3 regions of the Lysinibacillus sp. NPDC056959 genome follow, and region 3 is predicted to be linked to each of the others. Evidence: riboswitches for the same ligand, from Rfam matches in the RefSeq annotation. Region 3 holds a riboswitch; each other region holds the start of a gene.
The links. A riboswitch is a leader RNA that binds a small molecule or an ion and turns the genes downstream of it on or off. The one in region 3 is predicted to bind cobalamin.
Positions count from the first base shown of each region.

Region 1: another riboswitch for cobalamin. It lies ahead of ACFTQ7_RS17200 (ribonucleoside-diphosphate reductase subunit alpha); the one in region 3 lies ahead of ACFTQ7_RS09415 (ABC transporter substrate-binding protein).
Region 2: another riboswitch for cobalamin. It lies ahead of ACFTQ7_RS11185 (hypothetical protein); the one in region 3 lies ahead of ACFTQ7_RS09415 (ABC transporter substrate-binding protein).

Region 1 covers NZ_JBHURE010000016.1:82,100-85,385, forward strand. The annotation lists gene ACFTQ7_RS17190 (ECF transporter S component) at 37-531, shown strand; gene ACFTQ7_RS17195 (hypothetical protein) at 528-1,211, shown strand; cobalamin riboswitch at 1,322-1,508, shown strand; gene ACFTQ7_RS17200 (ribonucleoside-diphosphate reductase subunit alpha) at 1,672-3,286, shown strand, end outside.
Region 2 covers NZ_JBHURE010000007.1:147,974-151,259, reverse strand. The annotation lists gene ACFTQ7_RS11190 (ABC transporter substrate-binding protein) at 450-1,412, opposite strand; gene ACFTQ7_RS11185 (hypothetical protein) at 1,417-1,956, opposite strand; cobalamin riboswitch at 2,154-2,343, opposite strand; gene ACFTQ7_RS11180 (hypothetical protein) at 2,594-3,142, opposite strand.
Region 3 covers NZ_JBHURE010000006.1:41,562-44,847, forward strand. The annotation lists gene ACFTQ7_RS09410 (GTP-binding protein) at 1-928, opposite strand, end outside; cobalamin riboswitch at 1,070-1,256, shown strand; gene ACFTQ7_RS09415 (ABC transporter substrate-binding protein) at 1,426-2,421, shown strand; gene ACFTQ7_RS09420 (precorrin-3B methylase) at 2,482-3,147, shown strand.

The DNA.
Region 1 (3,286 bases), on a different contig from region 3:
CTTTGATGAAAAAATTTAACGGAAAGAGGCAATGGAATGGATCGACAAAAATTGATGAAATTGACGCTCACTGCCATGGTAGCGGCAATTTGTGCAGTAGGTGCAGTCATTAAAATTCCAACATTTATTACAACTGCTGCGCTTGACTCTGCACCGGCATTTTTGAGCGTTGTATTTTTATCGCCAGTATTAGCTGGTGTTGCGGGAGTCATTGGGCATTTTATCTCAGCCCTAACTACTGGCTTCCCTTTTGGACCACTACATATAATTATCGCAGTGGAAATGTTTATCGTTGTATGGATCTTTGGGGTTATGCATAAAAAAGGCATGCATTTCTGGAAATGGCCTGTGGCACTTATTTTAAATGGTGTCGTGGCACCTATACCATTTTACTTTATTATTAGTCCGGCGTTTTACTGGACGTCATTGACTAGTCTTCCACTGGCAACACTCATTAATCTAGTGATCGTTGCGGTGGCGATGCCAGTTCTGTCGAAGGTGTTTGTGCGTAAGGAAGGTCGAGTACATTGAGAAATGCAATAAAAATAGGTGAGTTCATTGCGACAACCGATAATGCCGCTGCAATTGGCGAAAAGCTACAAGATGTTGTGTCTGCTCCAGATCAGCTTACAGCATATTTTACTGCACGTGTTACATTTTTAGAGCAGCTTGCTGCAAATGCTTTACCAAAGCATATTTTACTTGCTAATTTTTCAGGGGATGCTGCATGGTCTCGTTATGTTGCAGGCATTCAACAGGTTTTTGAGGAGGCTGGCCTTTTTTGTCCGCAAATAGACGGTAGTTCAGAGACTAATATGCCAACTTTACAATCAGGCTTGTCAATAACGATGCTTGGGGAGCAGCAGAAACGTACAGCAACTAAGCATGAGCAACTAAGTTGGTACACATATGGTTTGCCACTTGTAGGCAATGAAATCCTTGCACAACCTGAAGATGTCGCACAGCTGCAACCTATTTTTCAAGCGTGGAAAGAGGGAATTGTGCAGCAAGTATGGCCAGTTGGATCAAAAGGTTTACAAGCAGAATTTAGCCGACTTTTTGGCGAGCAACAGGTCAATAGTGCATTAGATATTGAGAAAACGGCTGGTCCATGTGCAGTAGTTTTACTAGGAATTAATCCAGAAAAAGAGCAGCTAGTACAAAAATATTTTCCTAGAAATTTTGAAAAACTACGTAAAACTGCATTGTAATCGGGCTTGCTTCGAGAAAAAGTAGCACTTTAAAAAATTCAAGGGGCAAAACGCCTATTGCAACTATAAACACTATATGTTAGATTTGTTTAGGAGTTAAAACACAATATATAGTATTTTGGACGAGCGGTACCAAATATGGTTTAAAAGGGAATTCGGAAAAGAGTCATCTTAGGCCGAAGCTGTCCCCGCAACTGTAAGTGCTGACAAATGATGAATAGGCCACTGTAAAGAACGGGAAGGCCATCATTTGGAGGAAGCATGAGCCAGGAGACCTGCCGATCTGTTCAAGACAGCAACACATTCTTCGGGGATTGAGAAGTGGAGGCGAGAGATTTGTCCACTTCTTAGTGTGCATGTCCTTCATTTCCATTTCCGATTTTACTGCGATCACGTAACCGATAAGTGTTGCGTGATCGCTTTTTGTGTTGCTGGAGAAAGAAAGGGAGAGAATGTATACATGACAATTCAAATCGAACAGCAAATTGCTAAGCTCAAGAAAAGTTATACGGAGGATGAACTCGAAAGTTTTGTAAGATTATCGGATCGATGGCTACGAAAAAACGACAATGCGACATTTGAAGCATGGGCGGATGCGATGATTTTACAAACGCTTAGCCTAATTGATGAGGAGGAGCCATACTGGACATTCGTCGCAGCTCAAATTTATTTAGAAAAACTATATGATCAATTTGCAATGCGCCGTGGCGTTTCAGTGCAAGATGTTTATAAATGTTTCCCGGAACAATTAGCACGCTATACAGAAGCTGGTTTGTATCATGAAAGTTTAACAACAAAATATAGTGAGCAGGATCTTCAAGAACTCGCTTCCTATTTAGAATCAAGTCGAGATGAATTGTTTACGTATATTGGCTTAAAAACATTAATGGACCGCTATGTAGTCCGTGATTACACGAAAACACCAGTAGAGCTACCACAGGAACGATGGATGGTCATTGCGATGACCCTTATGCAGGATGAAACAGAAAATCGTTTAGAAAAAGTACGTGAATCTTACTGGGCAATGAGTAATTTATATATGACTGTGGCAACACCTACATTATCGAATGCAGGTAAAACACATGGCCAGCTATCTAGCTGCTTTATCGATACAGTAGATGATAGTTTACAAAGTATTTATGACACGAATACAGATGTTGCAACATTATCGAAATACGGTGGTGGTATTGGTGTTTATATGGGTAAAATTCGTAGCCGAGGCTCATCAATTAAAGGCTTTAAAGGTGCATCTAGTGGTGTTCTACCATGGATTAAACAGCTTAATAATACGGCGGTTTCAGTCGATCAGCTAGGTCAACGACAAGGAGCTATTGCTGTTTATTTAGATGTTTGGCACAAAGACGTCTTTACGTTTTTAGATTTACGCTTAAACAATGGGGATGAGCGTTTGCGTGCCCATGATATTTTCACAGGGCTATGCTTACCGGATTTATTTATGGAAACGGTTGAAGAGCGCGGGGAATGGCATTTATTTGATCCACATGAAGTACGAGAAGTTATGGGCTTTTCACTAGAGGATTTCTACGATGAGAAAAAAGGTGATGGCACTTTCCGTACTAAATATGCAGAATGTATTGCGAATCCATTATTAAGCCGTGAAGTTGTGCCAGCGATTGATATTATGAAACGTATTATGCGCTCGCAGCTTGAAACAGGCGTGCCGTTTATGTTTTATCGAGATGAAGTAAATCGCATGAATCCGAATAAGCATGAGGGAATGGTTTATAGCTCGAACCTGTGCACAGAAATATTCCAAAATATGTCAGCTACTGAATTCGAGTCTATTACTCTAGAAGATGATGTTATCGTAACACGTCGCAAGCCTGGCGATTTCGTTGTATGTAACTTATCATCTATCAATTTAGGTAGAGCTGTACCGGCTGGTGTTTTAGAAAAATTAATTCCGATTCAAGTACGTATGTTAGATAATGTTATTGCGTTAAATACAATTCCAGTAAAACAAGCAGAGCGTACGAACTTACGCTACCGAGGCATTGGACTTGGAACATTTGGCTGGCATCATTTATTAGCTTTGAAAGAAATTCAATGGGAGT
Region 2 (3,286 bases), on a different contig from region 3:
GAGAGATTTATTGGGGGTGTTTCTCTATTGAGGCAGAGCAGTTATCCACTTCATTCTTTCTCTTTCTAACCCATGCGGAACAGTTATCCACTTTACCCGTTCTCTTTTCCACCCAAGCAGAGCAGTTATCCACTTTACCCGTTCTCTTTTCCACCCAAGCGGAGCAGTTATCCACTTTACTCGTTCTCTTTCCCACCTAAGCGGAGCAGTTATCCACTTCACCCGTTCTCTTTCCCACCCAAGCCGAGCAGTTATCCACTTTACCCGTTCTCTTTTCCACCCAAGCCGAGCAGTTATCCACTTTACCCGTTCTCTCTTCCACCCAAGCCGAGCAGTTATCCACTTGATTCTTTCTCTTTCTAACCCAAGCGGAACAGTTATCCTTTTTATCCATAAAAAAAAGCTGCCCTTGATAAAGGACAGCTCAAAACACTATTTTTCAATATCAATTATTTAAATAACTCAGGGTATACTGCTTTTGCGATTAACTCAACAGCTTCGCCAATACGCGGACCTGGACGACTTGAAATATCAGTATCTATATAATAAACCGCTTTATTTTGAATAGCAGTGATTGAATTCCATCCACCACGTGAAAGAATTTCTTCCGTTGTGTTTTTCATGTCTACTGTTGTTAAAATAACAGCTGGGTTTTTCGCAATGACATCTTCCTCAGATACCTTTGCCCAGCTTTCAAGGTCAGCAAAAACGTTGTTAACGTTTGCAGCATTTAAAATCTCTTGTTGGAATGTACCAGAACCAGCTGTATAGATGTCTGGCTTTGGACTAATTTCTAAATAGATATTTTTTGGTTCTTTCACATCTTTAACTTTCGCTTGGACATCTGCAATTTTAGCTTTAATATCTTCATTTAACTTTTCGCCTTTATCTTTGATGCCCATAACCGTTGCGACTTGTTCGATATCCCCATAAACATCATCAAATGATTTAGCTGACTGAATGGCAAACACTTTAATACCCGCATCTTCGAGACCTTTTAAGGCATTTAAATTTTCTTCATCGCCTCCAGTTGTATAGGCAATAACTACGTCTGGCTTTAACGCTAAAATACGCTCGCTATTGAATATTGTAGAAGTAGAAACACGCTCAATTTTTTGCGCTTCTTCTGGATACGTATCATACTCTGTTGCACCTACGATTTTATCGCCAACGCCTAGCGCAAATAAAATCTCTGTATTACTCGGTTGTAATGAAACAATAGTTTTAGGTACTGCATTAAACTCAACTTCTACACCACGGTCATCCTTAACTTTATAGCTAGTAGTTTTCTCAACTTGTTGATCTTCTTTAGAAACAGCATCTTTATTTGTATCCTCTTTCGTGCCACAGCCAACTAATACAAGTGCCAACATCAACACAGAAAGCCATTGTAGCTTAAACATTTTCTTCATTTCATTAACTCTCCTTTTTCTTTTTCATCGGGTATGACTTACTAATAAACGGTATTTCAGCAATACCAGCATGCTGATTCATATAGACAGCCATTACAAAAAATACATTGGTTAGCAATCCTAAATAATCAAAGAGAATAGCTGGTACTTCGCGTTCTTCAGATACTTTGTGCAAAACACGGTATGATTTTTTCGCTTCACTACGACATAAATGTAATGCAGAAGCTGCATCTGTTCCTTGAGGTAATACAAAGTTTTGTATTTCCTCTTTAACATGACTAACATAGAAATCATAGCGATCACTAAGCCGAGTCAAATCATCTTCGGTTACAGCTAATTTACCTCGAACCGAGCCATTTACATGGTAAGCCATTGGCAAAATGGCTAGTAAATCATCTGCTACTACCTCTACCGTTTCTTTTTTAACCGCCGCCAATGCTACACCAATATGTGTTGTTAGGCTATCCGTTCGAATTTCAAAATCTACTGTAGATGCCTTTTCACGCATAAATGGATAACAAGAATAACGTGCATCTTTTTTCAAATATAAATCCCCGCTTTCCTTCATGAAAAATTCTTCCCTTAATAACACCTCGGCTTACACCAGGTGAATTATAAGCGCATAAAAAAAACGTTGTTCCCACTCCTAAGGAAACAACGAAAAATAGCATAAATAGTGTCGCATAAATACGACATAGCCTATGTATTTGCCGCATATTCTCCTAGATTCCGAAGAGTTATCTATACGTTCAAACAAAGGTCGGTCTCCTGGCTTGTACAGCTCACTACGTTCATAAAAAACCTTCCCATCGGATAATTCGACAGTGGTATATCTTTACGACTTCTGTACTTACAGTTGCGGAAACAGCTCCGGTTTTTCACCGAATTCCCGATTATGCTATAGTTTAGCACCTTTATTCTGCAAGAATTATTCACTTGTTATGCAGTTTATCATAGATTGATAGGAAAAAATAGCTGTGGAATTTTAGAATAAACAACGATGGATAAAAATCATGCAGGTATTACCGTATGCACGCGGATATATTCACTGCCCCATTGGGTATTCATCCTGCTCGTGCAAATATTTATTATGCCTCATAAATTAAAGCATTTAATTTTTTCATACGTTATAAAAACTATTTCTCATAATGAAAGAATTTGCAACAAATAGTCATTAACTTTTATCGGATGGCATTTTTATATTTCTTTTTGGATTTAACATCTTTCTCTTCCTCAATTAAACGCTGTGCAATTTTTAGTAGTTTGGGGTCATTTGTTGCATCGAATAGCTTTTTAAAGGATACAATAATATCATAGCGTATTAATGTCGGGTGCTTTTCGTCTAAGCATGTTTGATATCTTTTAGCCAAATATGATACGACTAAATCTCTTTGTACCTGCCCCGCTAAGCCTATTTTCCAAATTGCCTGTAAAGTATGCCTCACAGTGACTGTTTCTTCATCATACGTTACTGCCCAAATCTTTAAGAAGTCCTCTAATACTCTTTCTTCAGGATCGCTTTTTGCTGCCAGTGCGCATAAAAATTGTGCAGCACTTGCACGTATATGTCCATTTTTGTATGTAAGAGTTTGAACTAGTTGTTCCCAAACTGAATAGGTCCAATCAACTGGTTCCTGCATAATTTTCATTAATTCTTCGTATGATTTGTATTGAATATCACGGTCACGCTCTGTTAAATTACTAAAAAGTTGCAAAATCTCTTTTTCCATGATTCATCCCTACCTTTATTGTTTCAGAACGTAAAAAATAGTGTACTTGTAAGTGTTATCTCATTTACCATCATGCTTTACTTTGCTACTACAAAATAAAAGTCTCATATAATTGTAATTTCAGAGCAAAATCCCCGATCGTAT
Region 3 (3,286 bases):
GACTAATCCCTTTTACTGCGAAAATCTCCCCAGCCTCTATCTTTTGAGTAGTTTCATACCGGTTGCCATTGTATAGTCGAATCTCCGTCACTTTTTCAGTCACGTCTCCAAATGAAAGTTCATCACGGACATGTAACGTTCCTTGCAAAGATTTGATAAAAGTTAAGCGTTGATGTCCATCATGACGAATTTTAAACACCTCACCTTGAAACGGAGCGTTGTTATTAAATTGTGTCTCTGTAAGGAGGGGGAGCTGTGTTAGGAATTCCTTTATTCCACTATCTTTTAAGGCAGACCCAGTAAAACATAGAAAGGCCTTTTCCTGTTTAATCATCCGAGATAAATGAGTAAGGCAGCTAGAGCTATCCAATGTTTCATTGAGAAAAGCATCGAGAAGTTGTTCATCACGTTCAGCAAGCCGCTCCATTATGTCGTTTGAAACATAGTCGGAACGGAGCGGTTCGTCTACGAATAAAACATCTGCAGAGCAATCCTTTTGAAGCGCAGCCATTACAGCTTCAACATCTGCTCCTTCACGATCAATTTTGTTAATAAAAAAGAAGGTTGGAACATGATATTGGCGTAAAAGTTGCCACACTGTTTCAGTATGACCTTGTATTCCTTCGACAGCACTAACAATAATAATGGCATAATCCATAACCCGAATGGCACGCTCCATCTCTGGAGAGAAATCGACGTGCCCTGGTGTATCGATCAACGTATATGTATCATCCCCAAACGTCATGCGGCCTTGCTCCGCAAAAATCGTAATGCCTCGCTGACGCTCCAACTCATGATTATCTAGAAATGTGTCCTGGTGATCCACTCGTCCACGAGCTTGAATACTGTTTGTATGAAATAGTAACTGCTCAGAAAATGTTGTTTTACCGGCATCCACGTGAGCAAGTACTCCAATTGTTACATGCATAAAAAGATCCTCGTTTCTATTCATTCATTTAACAACATTGTAACAGAATTGGTATAAAAAATATTTCATATAGTGTTTATGTCGCAATAGTGTTAATATATGTATGATTGCGAATCTACTAGTCAATCAATATATACAACAAAATAAAAACGACGTATTGGTGTAAATGACCTTTGTTATTTGCTTAAAAGGGAAATCGGTGTAAATCCGATGCTGTCCCGCAACTGTAAATGGGGAGTCTATACAAGATGCCACTGTAGCCACGCTATGGGAAGGCGTATAGATGATGAACCTAAGCCAGGATACCTGCCAATATGTATGTATTACTGAATCCACGAGGATGGGGATAGTGAATAGGTTGAAAAACCTTTCTTTTGCTATGCTAACCTCTTGGAAACAAGGGGGTTTTTTTATGCCCTTTTCTAGAATCGCTATCTGGTAGCATAGGAGTCTAAACGATTTCTTTCTATATATTTAACATCAAAGGAGAAGAGGATATGAAGAAATGGAATAGCTTATGGCTAGTCTTTGCGATCGCATTGGTAGCTATATTGGGTGCATGTAGTGAAAAGGACAAACTAGAATCTGCTACACAAAGTGAGAAGGTAGAGCCTTCACAAGCTGAAAAGTCAGACATAACGATTGAAAATAATGGAACAACTCAAGTATATAAGGAAGCCCCAAAAAAAGCGATTAGCTTAAATCAGCACGTGACAGAAATTATGTTAGCTTTAGAGCTAGAAGATTCAATGGTAGGGACGGCGTACTTAGATGACAAAATTTATGAGCCCCTACAAGCGGCCTATGATAAAGTGCCTGTGTTAGCAAAACAGTATCCTACAAAGGAGCAGGTTATTGATGCAGAAGCAGATTTTTTATTAGGTGGTTGGAAAAGCGCCTTTGGAGAGAAAGGTGTTGGAACACAAAAAGAGCTTGAAACATTAGGCATTCACACTTATTTACATACAGCCTCAATCATGACGAAACCAACTTTAGACGATATTTTCACAGATATTCGAAATATCGCAAAAATTTTCCGTGTTGAAGATCGTGGAGAAGCACTAATTGAAAAAATGACAAAGGATGTAGAGGATGTCCGTGCAAAACTACCGCAAAATGGAGAAGAACTGCCTGTTTTAGTGTTTGATAGTGGTGATAAAGAGATCTTCACTGCAGGACAAAACATTATGAATGAACTTGTTACGATGGCCGGCGGTAAAAATATTTTTGGTGATGTGGAATCGGGTTGGACTACGGTGTCCAAAGAAGAAACAGTAGAACGTAATCCAGCGGTCGTAGTTGTCATAGATTACGGAGAAACAACAGCGGAAGCAAAAATAAACTTCTTAAAAAATGATCCAGCCTTGAAGGAAATGGAAGCAGTCAAAAACGAACGCTTTGTGATTCTACCACTTTCTGCTGCATCTGAAGGGGTACGTGCTGCAGAAGCCATTCAAATTTTGGCGAAAGGCTTCTATCCTGAGAGTTTTTAAGTATCCAATAAATGGGGGGCTAGCAATTGGCTAGCTCCTTTTTCATAAGGAGAAGTATTTATGAATGCATTCCGTTCGAATATACCGGACAAAACCTTCGAAAACTTAAACAATAATGGGGATTTTACTCGCCTTGCCGTAAGCCCAGGCATTATTAATAAACATTATACCCCTGCACAATTCCAAACAATAGCAAAGGTTGTAGGGGAAAAGGGTGCCATAAAATACTCTGCCTCTTACAGCATATTATTATCTATCCCAACAGTAGAAATTGAAAAGACGATTGAGGAGCTAGAAGACGCTGGCCTTTATGTGGCAAAGCAAGGTCCGATTGTAGCGATGAAAGCGTGTGATTTTTGTGATGGTGACAAAATGGAGGCAGCACCAATTACAGAAAAGCTATATCATTCATTAAAAGGAATCACTGTCCCTACAAGATTACGTGTAAACGTCAATGGCTGTGCCTCTGCTTGTTATAATGCGGTGTATGATGATATTGGGCTTGTTTATCAAAAGGATAGCTTTGATGTCTATTTAGGAGCAGTGCCGATGGGAGCGAATGCAAAAGCCGGGACACTCTTTGCGAAAAAGGTAGGGGTAGAGCTTATTGAAGGCTTTTTAAAGCAAATCATTGAGCTCTATCAGAAACATGCTCGTCCGAATGAACCCTTTTATAAATTTTATCGCAGAACAAATTCTGCTGATTATTGGAAAGATTTAAACTGACTCATTATCATAATGTGGGTTCGACTTACGTACTGATTGGGTGCTTTACTAGGTGCGTCTGATAAGCCGCTATATGTGAGGATAAGAAGCAAGAAGTGGATTTCATTGGCATATCAATTTACCTTAAAAAGAGGCAAGG